Regions from separate parts of the Paenarthrobacter sp. YIM B13468 genome, predicted to be linked through region 4. Evidence: predicted binding sites of a transcription regulator. Region 4 holds the regulator's gene; each other region holds the start of a gene.

Region 1 (4,565 bases), on a different contig from region 4:
CATCCGCCTCGCTGAAGGCCGTCATGACGTGGCCTTTACTGAGTCCATGGATGGCGGACATCGGAAAGTTTCCGGTGATCACGTTTCCAGAATGTTCCACGCCCTTGATGTCATAGTTTTCCTCGGCACTGAGTGAGTGGTTGAAGGAGTAGAACGAGATCGCTTCTCCATTCATGAACTCAATGCCCAGCCTGCGTTGGGAGGAATAGTCCTCGCTGGCAGCAACAAGGCCCACGACATAAGCGCCGGAGCCCGGTATGTTGCCTTCGATTTCGAATCTCGCAACGAGGTTGTCATCTGCGGCGGAGATACTGACCTGCTTCAGGAGTGCGTCATTGGTACTCATGCCACAATCCTGCTCTGTGGACCCGCCCGCGTCCACCCCTTTGCTTCATCCCTCCAAGAGTCGCCGGACGTTGGCTGCGATTGTCGGTTGATCCACCGCCTGGCCGCGGCGTGCCGTCAGGAGATGCATGGCCAGTCCGTCGCCGTAGTCGGCTACCGCTTCTGCTCGGGCCCTTGGGTCAGGAATTCCCATGGAATCGAGCACCTGTTCAAGAGCTGAAATCATCCTCTGGTGCCCGGCGGCCACCACCTCGGGTTGGTCCAGGGCAAAGGTGAATCGTGCCCGGGTCAGTTCAGCGTGATTATTCGCGAGCCGGAGCAGCGCTCCCGCGAGCTGTTCCGCCAAGGCGGCTACCGACGTCGGGAATTCGGATCCACCCTGCTGCTGGAGCAGGAGCGAGTCGCGTTCTTCAACGCGGTCGACGGCGGCAGCCACCAAAGCGGCACGGTTGCGGAAGTAATTGGAGGTCGTTCCGACGGCCACGCCGGCTTCCGCGTCAACGGCCCGGTGGGTCAGTCCCTTGAGGCCTTTAGCGGCCACCACGGCGAGGGCCGCGTCGGCAAGGTCGGTTCGTCTGTCAGGCATGGCGAAAGTCTAGTCTTTAACCTCACCATTACTACAAATGTAGTAGTACATTGGCATCATGAAAAAGGTGGAAATCGTCGGTGGTGGCATAGCAGGCCTCGCCTTGGCAGGAACTCTTGATCCCAGCCAGTTTCATGTCACTGTGTACGAGCAGCGGGCCGGCCTCCCGGCAGTAGGAACCACCCTGGCCATGTGGCCCGAAGCCCAGGAGGCCCTGGCCTCATTGGGGATCCTTGGCGCCGTCCGGGAAAACAGCCCCGTCATCAGGGGTGGCGCGCTCCGGAGTGCCATAGGAGTGCCGTGGCTGAGTGTGGAAGGGCAGAACCTTGTGGGCGCAGCACGCCACACGCTCCTTCGGCTCCTCGACTCAGCCGTACCCTCAACAGTCCAACGACGCATCGAAAAGCTGGACGCGGTCCCAAGCGACGCCCACTTGATAGTGGCTGCGGATGGGGTACACAGCATGGTGAGGCGCTCCGTGTGGGGCCAATCGCGTGCGGCCAAGCTGACACCCTACCTCGCCGTTCGAGGCGTCATTGCCGAGGAACCGGACAGTGAAACCATAGGTGAGTATTGGGGGCGCGGAGACCTCTTTGGCATAGGCCCTTCAAGCGGCGGAACCAACTGGTATGCATCCTTCCGCTCCGGGATGGGGCCCGAGGGAATTGACGTCGGCGAAGCCCTTGCAGTGACGCGCCGCCGCTACGCCGGGCACTCGCAGGGAATCCAGCATGTCCTGCGAGTAGCGACACCCGAAACATCATTGGCACAACGCATTTGGACCACCCCGCCGCTGCGGCGTTATTCGCGGGGCAATGTGGTCCTCATCGGCGACGCAGCCCACGCCATGGCTCCCAACCTCGGGCGAGGCGCCTGTGAGTCGCTGATAGACGCCGTCGCCTTGGGTAAGCTCGTCAACACCCTGCCCCTGGACCAGGCCCTCGATGCCTACAACCGTCAGCGCGTTCTTCGGACCCAGCAATACCGCATCGGTTCATCCTTGATGATGCGCGTGGCGCTCGCAGAAGGTGCGCAACCCATGCGCGACAAGCTGCTCGACCTTGCTGCCAAGCGGAAGTCCGCTGTCAATCGAAAGCCCAAGGCGCCCGGAGGGAGCAAAACTTCCCAGTAGGTTTTGTCGGAGGGGCGGCGTAAACTGGATATATTCGAACATACATTCGAATCATGATTTAGCGATGATCTTAGATCCAGGGCGATGCTCACAGGCAAGGAGTGTGGATATGGGGCTTTTCAGTGAGTCCGTGGACGTCATCTGCACGGATGTTGGCCAGCCGCAGGAAATCCAGTGGAAAGGAACCCGCTACGTCGTCATCAACGAACCCCTCAGATGGTATGAACGACGCCAATGGTGGGTAGAAGAAAGCCGGGCACCACTGGGAAGCGGCGCAGGCTTGGTGGACCACGAGATCTGGCGGGTCCAACTCCATCGCCCGCAGGACGAAGAGCAACCCGGCCCAACCATCACCCTTGACCTCGTCCGCCATCTCGCCAGCGGCCGCTGGCGGCTCCTGCGTATCCACGACGCCGCACCGGCCCAAGCAGTCGAACCAGACGAAGCCGCCTGAACCTTGAGCTTCACACACCTGCACGTCTCCACAGCCTTCAGCGCCCACTACGGCGTCTCCTGGCCGGACGAACTTGCCCAGTCAGCCGCAGCAGACGGCGCAACAGCGCTCGCCTGCACAGACCGGGATGGCTTGTACGGCACCATCAAGCACCTCAAAGCATGCATGGACGCCGGTATCGACCCCATCATCGGCGTGGACCTGGCAATATTCGACGACGACGGCGACCACCGCACCCAAGTAGCGGGCCGCGTCGTCGTACTCGCCCACGGCAACAACAACGGCGCCGGCTATCGCGCCCTCTGCCGACTCATTTCGGACGCCCATGCCCGCACCTCCGGCAAAGCCGGGGGAGTAGTGCCCGTCGCCGTAACCAGGGCAGAACTCGCATCGCGGACACTGGACCCGCAAACCCTCAAGCCCGTGTTGACCGTCCTCATAGGACCGGACTCCGATGTAGGCCGCGCCATGGGAGGACGGAAATATCTTCGGCCCCGCACACTCTTCAAACAATGGATCGACGCCATGCCGCCCGGGACAATCGTCGCCGAAGCCGTATCCCACCTCAGCGCTCCTGGAGAACCCCTCAGCACAGCCCACGCCGTACGCATGCTCAAGCTCGCCCTCGAATACAACGTCCCCGCCATCCTCAGCAACGCCGTCCGCTACTGCGCCCAGGACGGCGCCCCCACCGCAGACGTCCTGGACTCCGCGCGCACCCTAAAATCCCTCCCTGAACTCTCATCGACCCCCCTGCTGCAACCAACCGGCCTGCTGCAACCAACTGGGCAGGGGTGGTTGAAAAACGCCCAACAAATGCTCCAACTCGGCAAGGAAATCATGGGCGCCGCAGGCCAAGGAGCGGCAGGGCTGAACAAGCTGCTCTCCAACACAGAAGCGCTCGCAGACAAATGCCGTATCGATCCCGTCCTGGACATGGGATGGAAAAAGCCCGTTGTTCCCGAAGCTTCCATCATCGGCATCGAACGCGACCCCATGGTGGAACTCACCCAACGATGCGAGGCAGGAATCACCCGGCGATTCCCAGGCATCAACGGCAATGCGGAAAAACAGATGCGCTCGCGGTTGCAGCATGAGCTGGGGATCATCGACAAACTCGGCTTTGCCTCCTACTTCCTCACTGTTGCGGAAGTATCCAGGATGATCATCGAGATGGGCGTCCGGGTAGCTGCCAGAGGCTCCGGGGCCTCCAGCCTGGTCAACTATCTGATCGACATCAGCCAAGTGGATCCCATCCGGCATGACCTCATTTTTGAACGGTTCCTCTCGGGTCGCCGATCCACCCTTCCCGATATTGACATCGACGTCGAAAGCGCCGAACGGCACAACGTCTACCGGAAGATCTTCGAGCGCTTCGGAGCTGAACGGGTGACGCTGATGAGCATGCAGAACGGGTACAGGGCCCGTGGTGCTGTCCGCGATGCCGGCATGGCTCTTGGCATGGACGATGGTGAAATCGGCGAAATTGCCAAGCAGTTGTGGCGGTTCTCCGCGCGCAAATTCAGGGAGGCATTGGTTGAAAAGCCTGAACTCCGAGAATTTGCCGGACGGGTAGAGGCCGGCCGTGAAGGGCCTGGGGGCATGGAGGAAAACCAGCAGTTAGACCTGCTGGTGGATCTCACTGAAAGGTTGGACCGCCTTCCCCGGCACATTTCCATGCACCCGTGCGGGGTGATCCTGGGCGATGCCACGCTCCTGGACAGAACCCCGGTACAGCCCAGCGGGTTGGGGCTGCCCATGAGCCAGTTCGACAAACATGACATGGATCCCATGGGCATGCTCAAGCTGGATGTCCTGGGTGTGCGGATGCAAAGCGCCATGGCGTTTGCGGTGCGGGAAGTTATCCGCCTGCACCCGTCCAAAGCGGAGGTAGTGGCGGCTGGCCACCATCCGGTGGAAGCGGGAGGCACCGGTCCGGACTATATTGCCCCGGACGGCAGGATTGATCTCAACGCGGTGCCTTTCGACGACGAGCCCACCTATGAGTTGATCCGCAGTACCCACACTTTGGGCTGCTTCCAGATTGA
Region 2 (4,565 bases), on a different contig from region 4:
CGTTCTTAAGGGCCTCCGCATAGCGGTCCCCGATGCCCTTCATCTCAGCGCTGAGATCCGCTTGGGTTTCCACTTTCTTGGAATCGTGCGCTGCATGGGGCTCGGCAGGTGGCACGAGCTCCTCGGATTCGAGCGCTTCTGCAGAGTTGACTTGTGCTGTCTGTTCTTGCGGCACAGTCGGCTCCTTTCGATGGGTTGGATTATTGCTTGAGGTTTATGACCGGTGCAGCGAGTCGTATTGGACGGCGTGGCGCACCGGCGCGTTGGGCGCTCCGTAGCCGTCGTAGTTGCCGCGGCGTTCCACCATTTCGAAGAACACGCTGCCAACCGTGGCCGTGTAGAAGTGGAGGAATTCTCCGTTGGCGTCCCGGTCGTACAGGAGGTTGAGCTCCTTGAGGGTCGCCAGGAATTCCGGTTCCAACTCGAACCGTGCGTCCAGGTCTTCGTAATAGTTGGCGGGGATCTCCAGGAACTCGAGGCCCCTTGTGTGGGCGGACCGAGCGGTGGCCACAAGGTCATCCACCGCGAAGGCGATGTGTTCCTGGTACGTTTTGCGGGCAGTCTGCGCCTGCTGTGCCGGTGCCAGGTTCAGCACCAGCCTGACTGAGCCGTCCGAGGTCTCCATGACCTGCGAGCGCACCAGGCCGCTGGGGCTCGGGACTTCGGCGAACGGCTGCGGTTCAAGGGCCAGGGCGCTGGTGTAGAACAGGACGGCTTCGTCGAAGTGCTGCCACGGCTGGGCCAGATTAACATGGTCAATCACCGCGCTGACGTCGGAGCCAGGGTGTTCCAGGCCCTCGCCAAACTCGTGCGTCCACGCGGCGGTTCCGTCCGGGCTGCCCTGGCACAGGAAGATTTCGGTGGAGTCCGGGGCGGAGATGCCTTGGAACACTTCCTCATCAGCCTGGACCTTGCGTGCCACCACCGGCGCTTTGAGTTGCTGGGCGCGAGCGGAGGCAATCACTGGGGAGTCGACGTCGAACCCCAAAGCGGCTATAGCCGGTTCGGCGTGCTGTGCCGCTTGCTCGTTGATGATCACGCGCGCCTGGCCCATGGTCCAAAGCTGTACGTCCTTGGTGCGGTGGCGGCCCTCGAACTCGAAGCCAAGCTGGCCAAGGAGCTTCTCAAGCTGGGCGGTGTCGTCGGCCTTGACCTCGGCGAAGTTGAAGCCGGCGGGTTCGTTCACCTTGGGCAGCGTGGCCAGTTCCATGGGATAACGACGGCGGCTGGCGGCTTTTTGTTCGGATGCCGCGGCCGTGGCGTTGCTTTCGAGCCACTTGGCGCTCTGCTCTTCCAGCCAGATCAGGGAGCGCATGGCGTCCACAGCTGTCCGTTCGACGTCAGACTGGCGGAAGACATCGTTGAAAACTTCCAGCGAAACCGGACCTGTATAGCCGGCCCGGACCACGTGGCCCATGAACTTGGCGAGCTCAAACTGGCCCTCGCCCGGGAACACCCGGTAGTGGCGGCTCCAGGAGAGGACGTCCATGGAGAGCTTGGGGGCGTCGGCCACCTGGACGAAGAAGATCTTGTCCGCGTTGATCTTCTCGATCGGAGCGGTGTCCCAGTCGCGGGAGAGGATGTGGAACGAGTCCAGGCAGGTGCCGAGGTTGGGGTGGTCCACCATTTCGACCAAGCGATATGCGTGCTCGTAATCGTTGACGTACTTGCCCCAGGCCAAGGCTTCGTAGGCAACCTTGACGCCGTGGTCCCCGGCAAGTTCAGCAAGCTCGCCGAGTTGGGAGGCGCGAAGTTCGTCGTCGTCGATTGTTGCCGTGGCCACGTTGGAACAGACCAGGAGGGTGTCCATGCCCAGGCGGGACATGAGCTTGAACTTGGCCTCCGCCCGGCGAAGGTTGGCCTTGAGCAGGTCCGGGGTGACGCCGTCGAAATCGCGGAACGGCTGATAGAGGTCCAGACCCAGGCCGAGATCTGCGGCCATTTTCCGTACTTCCTCGGGGCTGAGCGGCGAGGTGACGAGGTCCTGTTCGAAGATTTCGATGCCGTCGAAGCCCGCTATTGCGCAGGCCTGCATTTTCTCTTTCAGGGTGCCGGAGAGGCAGACCGTGGCGATTCCGGTGCGCATCAGTGGGCCGCCTTCGCCAGTGCTGTGGCGGAGAGTTCGGTTGCAGCATCTTCCACGGCGATCAATTCCAGGAAGTGTGCCCGCATGCGGTCACGATCGGCGTCGCGTCCGGTGAAGAGCTGGAAAGCGTCGGCCGCCTGACCGACCGCCATCCTGCCGCCGTCGAGGACGTCGCAACCCTTGGCGCGCGCCTCGCGGACCAGGCGTGTGTCGATAGGTCGGTAGACGATGTCGGCAACCCAGTGGCGCGGTTCCAGGAGGTCGATGTCCAGCGGCAGTCCCGGGTGGGCGGCCATGCCAATAGGCGTGCAATGCACCAGGCCGTCGGCGAGCGGCATGATCTCCGGCAAATCGGTGGGAGTGCGCGGCGTGATCGTGGCGACCGGGAAAAGTTCGCCGAGTTCCGTCGCTCGTTCGGCTGCACGGGTGGGGTCCATGTCCACGAGGTCCAGCTGCTTTACGCCGGCTTTGAGCAGGGCATAGGCGACCGCGGATCCCGCACCGCCCGCACCAAGCTGGACCACGCGGTTCAGCTTCGCGTCCGGCAACCCGGAGGTGAGGGCCGCCCCGAAGCCGGAGAAGTCCGTGTTGTGGCCTATGAACCGACCATCCTGAATCAAGACCGTATTGACGGCACCCAAGCGACGGGCGTCGTCGGAAATTTCGTCAAGGTGCTCCAGTACCAGCTGCTTGCACGGGTGGGTGATGTTCAGGCCATTGAAGCCCATGCGCTGGGCTGCGGTGAGGAGGTCCCCGACGGCGGCGGCGGGCAAAGCCAGGTCCAGCAGGTCAATGGGGCGGTACAGCAAGCGAAGGCCCTGCACGTCGGCTTCGCGTTCGTGCATGGGCGGCGTGAGCGAGGGCATGACGCCTTCGCCTATGAGGCCCACCAGAACGGACTCGGCTCGGTTGCTCATCCTAAAGCTCCTTTGACTTCAGCACCGCGGGCTGATGGCGCTTTTCGGGCGCCGCCGGTCCGGGTGTATTCAGATTACTACAAGTGTTCATATTCCGCACGCTTGTTCTTATAGCGAACATTTCCGGCGTACGCACCCAACTGAGTCGCACATAAGCGCGTTTTGAGCGGTGAAAACGCGCACTATTGCGACCTAGTTGGGCTAGCGCTGGGGCAGGCGGGCCGCGAGTTCCGCCGCGGCCTCCTGCAAAGTGGGGACGTGGGCGATGAGTTCATCCATGGTGAGACGAAATACCGGAACAGCCGTGGCGACAGACGCAAAAGCGTGGCCCTGGGAATTGAGGACCGGCACTGCGACCGCGCGCATGCCGATCTCGTTTTCTTCATCCATGACCGCGTAGCCCTGTCGGCGCACCTGCTCAATCTCCGCCCGGAATGCAGCCCGATCGGTAATGGAGCGCTCAGTGAGGGGCTCCAAAGGCAACTCTTCGAGCAGCCGTTCACGTTCGGCGTCGTTCTCAAACGCGACAATTGCCTTACCCACGGACGTGGTGTGCAGCGCGCCCAGATGGCCGGGGTCGCTGGTGACGCGGAAGGTCTTGGGACCGTCCACCTTATTGACGGTCAGATGATGGTTTCCGTCGCGCACCGAGAGGATAGTTGCTTCCTCGGTCCGCTCCGTAACGCGCTGGAGTACGGGAAGAGCCGTTGCCGCAAAACCGTGGTGGTTGGAAACCCGCTGACCCAGCTGGAAGACCCGCAAACCCAGATGGTACCGACGGCCGTCGGGCTCGTAATCCACGAATCCGTCGCGCGTCAGCGAACCGAGCAGCCGGTACGTCGTACTGAACGGAAGCCCCGCGCTCCTGGCCAGATCCGCGGCACTCGCGCCCTTGGGCTCATTTCCCAGCAATACCAACAGGCCCAGGGCCTTGCCGACCATGTCGGTCTTTGTGTCCTCTTTCACACTCATGTTTAGATGCTCTCACATCGTGAGAGCTATTTCTAGATAGTGAGCACAAGTCTTGACAAGTGAGCCCAGTCACGGCCAGTATTGCTGTATTGCACAAGTAGCTCTCACCATGTGGTTACTTTGGGATTGATCCGGCCGCACCTCGCTCTGGTCTTCCCGCAGAAGCTAGATCCGCGACATCGTCGTCACAGAAGGAACACCCATGAGCCACACAATGCCGTCAGCGACGCCAGGCACAGTTACCCCAGCAGGAACTCCCAAGAAAGCGGCACTCGCCAGCTTCCTGGGAAGCGCAGTGGAGTACTACGACTTCTTCATCTTCGGCTCCGCCGCCGCCTTGATCTTTCCGCACGTGTTCTTCCCGGACGCGGACACCAACGCAGCCATCATGTCCTTCGCGACCTTTGGCTTCGCCTATGTTGCCCGTCCTGTAGGCGCCATCATCCTGGGGCACTTCGGCGACAGGATCGGCCGGCAGAAGGTCCTCATGTTCACCCTGGTCCTGATGGGCGCCGCCACCTTCGTGATCGGCTGCCTCCCGGACTTCAAGACCATTGGCTGGTGGGCTCCCGTCCTGCTGGTACTCGCCC
Region 3 (4,565 bases), on a different contig from region 4:
ACGAGTCCGGCGAGAGTTTCGAGGAACACCACGGCTTGGGCCGGGGTTTGGGCAATGCTGCGGTTGCCGGTCATGGTCCTTGGTCCTTCGTGGGTGGAGTTCGGGCCTTGCCGGGCAGTGGGGTTCCGCCCGGCAAGGAGTCGAGGGGTGTTAGGCGGCTTCCTGGTACATCGAGGGAATGCGGTAGCGGCTGGGTAGCTCTGCGGCGGCTGCGGGCAGGTCCGCCGGGCCGTGGGCCTGGCCGTTTTTCCAGTGGTAGAAAGCCTGTTCCGTGATGGCGTCCCAGAACCGGGCCTTGGTCCGGTAGAACGTGGTCTTTACGTCGCCTTCGCAGTAGGTAGCCATCCCGAACAGGTTGCCGATCTCATCGGCCGTGCGGATCCCCGCGACCATGACATAGGGCCACTGGCCGAGGTCCCAGCCATCGGATCCCCAGCTGGGAATCACGGCCCAGCCGTGTTCTGAGATGAGTTCCATCCAGTCGTAGCCGTCGTTCATGTGGTAATCCACGAGCACGGGCACGTCGTGGATCGTTTCCTCGGTGTCCTCCGTGGTGATGGTCTGGACGCTGATTGCGTTCATGGTGTTGCTCCTTCTTTTGCCGAGAAAGGTGGTGGGTGGGGCGACCTGTGGTGACCGGCCAGCTTCCCCGTCCCTCCCGTTGTTTTTTGGCTGCTGGCGAAGCTTGCGGAGCTGTGACCGACGGAGGCCTGTCTACCCTTGGGCAAGGGGTGGGAAATTCCCGGAGGAAATAAGCGACGCAGGAGCGCCGGAGGGACATTTCCTGCCCCGCAGGCCCCGACGGAGGAGGGGCTAGACGGGCTGGAGCGGGCACGTACAATCCGAAGGACAGCAGCCAAAAAACGTCGTAGACATACAGGACCGGGCACGGCGGAGCTCTGCGAGGCCGGGACCGGGCCCAGCAGCCGGCCACGGAGCGAAGCGGAGTGGACGCCCGTCAACTGGTTGAAGCGCAGCGCAAACCAGGGCGAGCCCCACGAGCCTGTAACCGTTGCGGAAACTGTCAGGCGGGGCGGGTACGGTGGGTATGTCCCGCCTGGTTCCCCCAATCCCAGGCGGGACGCTTGTTTCTAAAGGAGAGGTAAGGCGATGGGACTACTAAACTTTTTGAACAGGCGCAGCCTGCCCACTGTGGTTGCTCCCCCATCGGCTGTGGGGCAGGACGCGTCCACAGGGCAGGAGCCGAAGCCGGCCGCCGAACCGGTACCCGGGCAGTTGGCGGACCTCGAGGCTGCGCGCACTGAATTGCTGCAGCTCGCCGCTGCTGTCGGGGTGGAGAGCCTCAACGCTTGCCCGCGGGACGGGAGCCGCTGGCAGGATGATCCTGCGACTATCAGGGCAATCACCGCAGTCATCAGGGAAGCGCATCTGGAGGAACAGCTGTCGGCGGAGGATGGGTGGTCGGCCCGGTAAGGCGTGGCCGCCGGTACTGGCGCACCCCTTGGTGATTCCGGTTTGCCCTTTCTTCTTCCGGTGGTCTTGGTCCTTTAGGCTGAGCGCATGAGCGAGTCCATCCCTCGGACACTTCAACCGCCGGTTGCTGTAGCCCTGGCCAAGCTCGTCAAGACGTTCCCCGGCCCTGGAGCGTTGCCCGGGAAGGTCTACGCGAACCCAAATGGGACGGGTATAGGGCCATCGTCCTGAATGATTCAGACCGGGCGACGCTATGGAGCCGTCAGGGCAAGGACTTATCGAGGATCTTCCCCGACCTCTGCACCGCGATCCGGGACCACGTCCCACCCGGTGTAGTGCTCGATGGCGAGGCCGTCATATGGAACGCGGACCGGCTGGACTTTGAAGCGCTGCAGCGGCGCATGGTCAGTTCCAGGGCGGCTTTGCCGGCCCTGGTCCATGAGCTTCCGGCCGCATATGCGGCCTTCGACGTCCTGGCCGTTGCCGGGCAGGACATTAGGACGATTCCGTTCGAGGGGCGGCGGCAGCTGCTCGAAGAGCTGGCCCGGCAATGGACCGCGCCGTTGAACCTCTCCCCCACCACCACGGACATGGAGCTGGCCAAGACCTGGTTGAAGGATCTGCCCGCAACGCGAGTGGAAGGGCTCGTGTTCAAGGGCGGCTCCCAACCATACGATCCCTCCCGGGCGTGGTTGAAGCTGAAGACCAAAAGCACCTTTGATGCGGTTTGCGCGGCCGTCATCGGCCCGATCACGCAACCGCAGGCCATCATCGCTGGCTTGCCGGTCGATGGGACGCTGCGGATCATTGGCCGGTCCACAGTCCTTTCCGCGCGGGCAGGGCGCGAGCTGGGCCGCCACCTGCGCCCAGCCCAGCCAGGTCACCCATGGCCGGAAGAAATCAGCGAAGCCTCACTGAACAGATTCAGCAAAGACAAAGGCCCGGTCCACCTGACACTGGTGGAACCGATCGTGGTCGAGATCGCGGCCGACGTCGCGTGGACCGGCAAATCCTTCCGGCACCCCGTGAATTACCTGCGGGCCCGTCCGGACCTGGCAGCCGCCGACGTCGAACCCCCTCCATACCTTCATCACCGCTAGTGGGTGGCGGTCTTTGCCTTCCGAGCGTTTACCGCGTCCTGAAATAGGTCTGCGAGGCGCAGCCAGTCGCTGACTGGCAGCTCATCGCACCAGTCCTCCAAAAACTCTTCTGGCGCTGAAGTTTTTGAAGGGCGATGTGGACCTTTGAACGCGAAAGAGGATGTAGCGGGGTTGGTTCGCCCACTGAATTCCACCTTGGGTAATGCCGTGGGTGACTGGACGGTTGGCTCCCATGCCCGCCAAGCGGTCAGGAATGGACCTTCAAAGTCGGGGTTGCTGGTGGGGATCCGAGTGATGCCCCGAGCTGCCAGGGCACCCAGAAAGCCATTGGCCAGGGTGAGGGATTTTTTTCTTGTCCATGATCCTCAACTTTATTCTGGCCAATGTCGTCGGCCCTTGCATGTAGACTCTTGATTCGAACATATTTTCGAAAAGTGGTGTGTTGTGGGCGTGATAGTTGGCCCCCGCGTGATAGATGCGGAGCTTTCTCTGGCGGTGGTTCAGCTGGCACCGGTAGCGGTAGCTGCTGGCTACCCGTCCCCGGCCCAGGACTACTTTGACGGCCGGATCGACCTCAATGAGCACCTGATAAAAGACGTGACCAGCACGTTTATTGTCCGGGTGAGCGGCCATTCCATGGAGCAGGCCGGCATCAGCGACGGAGATGAACTTCTGGTCAATCGTGCCTTGGAACCGAAAGATGGCTCCGTCGTGATCGCCGTCCTGGATGGGGAACTGACTGTCAAGCGGTTACGGATTACCCCTTCGGGAGTGATCCTGCAGGCAGACAACCCCGCCTACCCGGACATCGAGGTTCCGGCCTTATCGGAACTGACCATTTGGGGCGTGGCGACCACATGCCTGCACCACGTATAGGCGAGGTATTGCGCTTACCGGGTGGATTCAGTGCGGTGCCAGGTACGAAGATACAGGCTCATGGATGTGGGCGGAACAGGAGAAACCAGCTGTGACCTTGGCCCCAGAAAGGCGACAGACCCTCCCGGACGTAAATGTCCGGTTCAGTCCCGACGGCACCCCGTTGGCGATCCGTCACGACGGCCGGATCTGGATGGTCGACCCCGACGTCCACACGGCGCACTGGTTCACCCGGGACGCATGGTGGGAAACCCGGACCCGGGCCGCCGTCGGCACCGGGGACATGGTCAGCGTCGAGCACTGGCAAGTCCAAGCCAAACTGCCGTCCGCCAGTGCAGAGCTGCGCACGTTTACGCTAAGGCGCGAGCCCCTGGCCACCGGGTGGCAGCTGGAAGCCCTCAGCTAGTGCCCGCCGACTTGTATCGCTCTCCCATCCCCGAACCATTCTGGGAGCGGATTCGCAACGAATACGGCCTGCCCACCCTGGAACAGGTCCACGAACGACTCTCCGCCGTGCAGGAGGATCCCAAACCCGTCATGCGCCAACTCCTCAGGGTCTTCGTCGGAGAAGGCGCGTACTGTCCTGGTTTCCAGTTCCGCCCTGACCTGTCCCTGGACCCGGTCGTGGCGGAGCTGTTCGACCGTGCCATGGAACTGCGGATCCCGCACAACTACTTTGCTCTCTGGATGATGGTCCCCTCCCCCGCCCTGCAAGGGAGACGGCCAGTGGACCTCCGGAACAGATGCGCAGCATCGACACTGGTCGCGGCCCTCGAACGGGCCTTCACCTCGATGGCGGCCTAGGATATGAGAGTGAAAGTGACCCTGACAGTCGAGGCCTTTACCGGGGAACTGAGCCACGTCGAGGCCGAAGGAGAGACGTACGAGAACGCCAAATCAGCCGCCGAAGCACAAATCCCCGAAGGCTCCAAAGCCATTGCCATCCGCACCAGCTAACAGGCGCTCGTACCTGGAATCGGCGCAGCACATAGCCGCCTACGTCCAGCGAACCGGTTCCCTACCCATTTCCGATGGTCAGAACGGAAGTGAGACGGAACGCCTCGCCCGGGCCCTCACCGTTCTACGGCATCAGAAACGGCGCGGCCACCTCACGGACGAAGCCATCCAGGTCCTCGACGCGAACTACCCTGCTTG
Region 4 (4,565 bases):
TATGACCGCGGTGACATGGTCAACAAGCTGCACAACTCCGATTCGGAAATCCTGAGCCTCGAGCACGAGGAAAACGGAACCCGCGTGGTGGCCATGGTTCGTGAAGGATTGGCCGCCGAGCTGGAGTCATTCGTCAGCAATGGTTGAGAAGGTGGCGGCGGACGTCGTCGAGTCAGTGGGGGAGAAATTTACCCTCGAGCTGTTGGACAAAGCTGTTGCCGGGATGGGCGGTCAAAGCCGTTCAGGCCAGCACGAGATGGCACGGCAAGTCACCAGGGCGATCGAGTCCGGTGAGCATTTGCTGGTCCAGGCGGGAACGGGAACGGGTAAGTCTTTGGCCTACCTGATTCCGTTGATCGCCCATTCCATGGACAGCGACAAACCGACGCTTGTGTCCACCGCTACCTTGGCCCTGCAAACACAGATTGTGGGCCGGGACCTGCCCCGGCTGTTGGAGACCATAAGCCCGGCCCTTGAGCGTCCCGTGAACGTGGCACTCGTCAAGGGCCGGGCAAATTATGTCTGCCTGCAAAAGCTGGAGGGTGGCTTCCCCAGCGAAGAGCCGTCCGAGGGCCAACTTTTTTCCCTGGGTGAGGACACCAGCGTGCCGCATTTTGCAGCGGCGGTTGGCGGCCCGTCGTCGCAATTGGGCAAGGAAGTGGTCCGGCTCCGTGACTGGGCCGAAAAGACGGCCACGGGCGACCGCGATGAACTGATGCCGGGCGTTACCGACCGCGCCTGGCGGCAGGTCTCCGTGACGTCCATGGAGTGCCTGGGAGCGCAAAAATGCCCACTTGCCGAGGAGTGCTTTAGCGAGCAGGCACGGGCCCGGGCGGCTGAGGCCGACGTCGTGGTGACCAACCATGCCATGCTGGCCGTGAGTGCCTTCGAAGGGCTTGCTGTCCTGCCCGAGTACGACGTCGTTGTGGTTGACGAAGCGCATGAGCTGCAGGACCGGGTGACGGGGGCCGTTACCGGTCAGCTGTCCGTGGCAATGGTGCATGCCGCGGCTTCGAGCGCGCGCAAGCACACCGCTATTACCGTAGACGCCCTGAACGCGGCAGCCGATCGACTCGACATGGCCATTGCAGGAGTTCCCAATGGTTTGCTGCCCAACGGGCTCAACGACGAACAACTGGACTGCCTGGATCAACTGCGCGATGCCACCCGCGCCGCGTTATCTGACTCGAAGACTGACTCTTCAAACGCCGTCGACGGCGGGAGGCAGCTTGCGCGCTCACGGCTCATGCTCATTCTGGAACTGTGCGAGCGGATGCTCGCGGCCAAGGAGAACCGCGAAGTGGTGTGGTTCTCCAGGAACAGCACCTTCGATCCCCAGCAAGGGTACTCGCACCCGGACGAGACCGCGCCGGCACTGATCAACATCGCCCCGCTAAGCGTTGCCGGCCGGCTGCGGGAAGGCCTTTTCGCAGGGCACACTGTGGTGCTTACTTCGGCCACGTTGGCTATTGGATCTGCCTTTGAGCCCGCAGCAGGTGGCCTGGGGCTCATTGGAGATGGGGCGCCCAGCTGGACCGGGTTGGACGTCGGATCGCCTTTTGATTATCCCAAGCAGGGTGTGCTTTACGTGGCCAAACACCTGCCCAAGCCCGGCAGGGGCACTTCTCCCGAGGCACTGGATGAGCTTGAAGACCTGATCCGTGCGTCCGGTGGGGGAGCCCTGTGCCTCTTCTCCTCACGTCGGGCGGCCGAGGAAGCTGCAGACGCGATGCGCCCACGGCTGGATGTGGACATCCTCTGCCAGGGGGAATCCACCATGGCAGCACTGGTGAAGCAATTTGCTGATGAACCGGACACCTGCCTCTTCGGCACGATGTCCCTGTGGCAGGGCGTCGACGTCCCTGGCGGTTCTTGCCGCCTTGTGGTGATTGACCGCATTCCGTTCCCGAGGCCTGATGACCCGCTGATGACCGCACGCTCGCGAGCTGTTGCACAGTCCGGGGGCAACGGGTTCATGGCGGTGTCAGCTACGCACGCGGCAATTCGTCTTGCGCAGGGAGCAGGTCGCCTCATTCGTTCCACCGGCGATAAAGGCGTGGTCGCCGTCCTGGACTCACGGCTTTCCACCGAACGGTACGGCGGGTTCCTGCGGGCCGCTTTGCCGCCATTTTGGGCTACGACGGACCGCAACGTGGTGCGCGGCGTCCTGGAACGCTTGGGCGCAAAGAAAACGTAGGCGAACGCCCTAGAGGGAGCGCAGGACCGAGACGACCTTGCCCATAATGGTGGCTTGGTCTCCAAGTATCGGTTCGTACTGCGTGTTCTGGGGGAGCAGCCAGGTATGGCCGTCCCGCTGGCGGAAAGTCTTTACCGTGGCTTCGTCATCCAGGAGTGCTGCCACGATGTCGCCGTTGATGGCGTCATTCTGGCGGCGGACAACTACCCAGTCACCGTCACAAATGGCGGCATCGATCATTGAGTCCCCAGCGACCTTCAGCATGAACAGTTCGCCGTGGCCCACCAGTTGCCGGGGCAGGGGCAGGACGTCCTCAATCGTCTGGTCAGCGAGGATGGGCCCACCGGCTGCGATGCGTCCCACCAGGGGCACCATCGCGGTGTCGCTGGCACTGGCCAACTCCGTCACGGCGAGTCCGCCTGCACTGCGGAGGGTAGTAGTTGCTTCCACTCCGGGAATTGTCCCGCCGTCAAGGGTCAAAGGCATAAGTACTTCCATGGCGCGGGGGCGCTTGGGATCTCTGCGCAAGTAGCCAAGCTTCTCCAACTGGGAGAGCTGGTGCGTGACGCTGGAGAGGCTCGCGAGACCAACGGTGTCGCCAATTTCGCGCATGCTGGGCGGATACCCGTTGTCATTGACGGACCGCTGGATGGTTTCCAGGATTTTCTTCTGCCGGACAGTCAGGCTTTTGGGACTCTTTTGAGGCTGTTGGCTCCGCAGGGGTACCCCGCCGCCGGTGGCTTTCGCTGCCATGTTCGCCAATGCCCTTCCGTTCCGCCCGGTCACCGTCTGGAGTGAGCCCGGGGATGTTGGATCTGAAAAATGTCAGACCCTCCTGTTCCACTGAAACAGTGCCTGTTTCTTCACTCAAACCTAGGCCAGGCACAGGCGTTTATCAAACATTCGTTCTAGCGAGTCTCGACACCGTTCGTTGATAAGTGCTAAAAATGTCATAGCAAGGTTCGAATATGTGTTCTATAAAAGTTGAGCGGGGTTCGGATGTTCGAAGAAAGTGTTCGAATATTCGGGCCGGGTCCAACGAACGCAAGGAATTGGCAGCCAGCAGCGGGCATCCGATGCAGGCAATCGCTCAGAAGGGCTCAGCTCATGTCCGCAATCTCCACGTTCCATGAATTCCGCAACACTCCGGCTCCTGCGCGTCTCCGGCTGACCCAACGCGGCAGGATCGTGTTCTTCGGGATCCCCATCATGCTGCTCCTTGCCGCGCTGCTGAGCCTCGCCGGCTTCATTAACTCCCCGGCTAAAGCTTCTGATTCCCAAGGTCAGCTTCAGCCGCCGGTGGCCGTTACGGTTACTGTCCAGCCCGGGCAGTCCTTGTGGGGCATCGCCGGTGCGGCCGCGCCGGAGCGGGACCCGCGTGATGTCATCGCAGAAATCATTCAGTTGAACGATCTCCGCGGGGGACGCATCCAGCCCGGCCAGCAGCTGTTCGTTCCCGCCAATTGAGCGGCCGTGGGCCTATGGGTGGGCGTCTCTGGCGTCACAGTTACTCTGCAGTCGCACCGGCACCTTAAACTGTCTTGGTGAGTGACCAGCTTGAGCGACTTGACCGCCTTCCCCTTCGGACCAACCTGCGTGGATTGAGCCCCTATGGCGCGCCGCAGCTTGACGTCCCCATTTTGCTCAACGTCAACGAGAACACCCATGGCGTGCCGGCAGATGTGCAAGAGGCGATTACCCAGGCTGTTGCTGCTGCGGCCACCGGTCTGAACCGGTACCCTGACCGCGAATTCACGGAACTCCGTGAATCCCTTGCCGATTACCTCGGACACGGGCTTTCCGCGGAGAACATCTGGGCAGCCAACGGCTCCAACGAGGTCCTGCAGCAGATTATGCAGGCCTTTGGCGGTCCGGGGCGCAAAGCTCTGGGATTCCCTCCCACGTATTCCATGTACCCCCTGCTTGCCAGCGGCACGGACACCGAGTATGTCCGTGGAGTCCGAGCTGACGACTATGGCCTGGATGCGGCTTCTGCTGCTGCCCAAGTGAAGGAGACTGGCGCAAATATCGTGTTCCTGTGCTCGCCCAACAACCCCACGGGAACGGGACTGGGCCTGGACGTCGTAGAAGCCGTGTACGAAGCCGGCGAGGCCAGCCAGGCGATCGTCATCGTAGATGAGGCCTACCACGAGTTCGCGCACGACAACACGCCAAGCGCGCTGACGCTGCTTCCCGGGCGCGAACGTTTGATCGTCTCGCGAACCATGAGCAAGGCCTTTGCCCTGGCAGGTGCCCGCTTGGGCTACATGGCCGCCGCGCCTGAGGTTACCGATGCCATCAGGCTCGTTCGGCTGCCCTACCACCTCTCAGCCGTCACACAAGCCACGGCCCTGGCCGCCCTCAATCA

What was found. The regulator LexA, encoded in region 4, represses DNA repair genes until DNA is damaged. The targets are predictions, from matches to a motif close to TCGAACANNTGTTCGA.
Region 1: ACFX4T_RS07835 (DUF6504 family protein) is a predicted target of LexA. The motif match lies at 2,098-2,113, and genes of this name have one in related genera.
Region 2: ACFX4T_RS06310 (shikimate dehydrogenase) is a predicted target of LexA. The motif match lies at 3,098-3,113, and genes of this name have one in related genera.
Region 3: ACFX4T_RS13320 (LexA family protein) is a predicted target of LexA. The motif match lies at 2,950-2,965, and genes of this name have one in related genera.

What each region holds. Positions count from the first base shown of each region.
Region 1 covers NZ_JBHZPI010000006.1:65,616-70,180, forward strand. Annotated here, with positions in the region: gene ACFX4T_RS07820 (hypothetical protein) at 1-346, opposite strand, end outside; gene ACFX4T_RS07825 (TetR/AcrR family transcriptional regulator) at 392-931, opposite strand; gene ACFX4T_RS07830 (FAD-dependent monooxygenase) at 990-2,063, shown strand; gene ACFX4T_RS07835 (DUF6504 family protein) at 2,173-2,517, shown strand; gene ACFX4T_RS07840 (DNA polymerase III subunit alpha) at 2,521-4,565, shown strand, end outside.
Region 2 covers NZ_JBHZPI010000004.1:270,410-274,974, reverse strand. Annotated here, with positions in the region: gene pcaH (protocatechuate 3,4-dioxygenase subunit beta) at 1-175, opposite strand, end outside; gene ACFX4T_RS06315 (bifunctional sugar phosphate isomerase/epimerase/4-hydroxyphenylpyruvate dioxygenase family protein) at 215-2,086, opposite strand; gene ACFX4T_RS06310 (shikimate dehydrogenase) at 2,086-3,003, opposite strand; gene ACFX4T_RS06305 (IclR family transcriptional regulator) at 3,205-3,975, opposite strand; gene ACFX4T_RS06300 (MFS transporter) at 4,178-4,565, shown strand, end outside.
Region 3 covers NZ_JBHZPI010000012.1:150,932-155,496, reverse strand. Annotated here, with positions in the region: gene ACFX4T_RS13345 (hypothetical protein) at 1-74, opposite strand, end outside; gene ACFX4T_RS13340 (hypothetical protein) at 151-582, opposite strand; gene ACFX4T_RS13335 (hypothetical protein) at 1,111-1,434, shown strand; gene ACFX4T_RS13330 (hypothetical protein) at 1,522-1,665, shown strand; gene ACFX4T_RS13325 (ATP-dependent DNA ligase) at 1,656-2,534, shown strand; gene ACFX4T_RS13320 (LexA family protein) at 2,979-3,410, shown strand; gene ACFX4T_RS13315 (hypothetical protein) at 3,502-3,816, shown strand; gene ACFX4T_RS13310 (hypothetical protein) at 3,816-4,214, shown strand; gene ACFX4T_RS13305 (hypothetical protein) at 4,224-4,367, shown strand; gene ACFX4T_RS13300 (helicase associated domain-containing protein) at 4,348-4,565, shown strand, end outside.
Region 4 covers NZ_JBHZPI010000020.1:38,514-43,078, reverse strand. Annotated here, with positions in the region: gene hflX (GTPase HflX) at 1-147, shown strand, start outside; gene ACFX4T_RS18115 (ATP-dependent DNA helicase) at 140-2,197, shown strand; gene lexA (transcriptional repressor LexA) at 2,207-2,950, opposite strand; gene ACFX4T_RS18105 (LysM peptidoglycan-binding domain-containing protein) at 3,305-3,664, shown strand; gene ACFX4T_RS18100 (histidinol-phosphate transaminase) at 3,742-4,565, shown strand, end outside.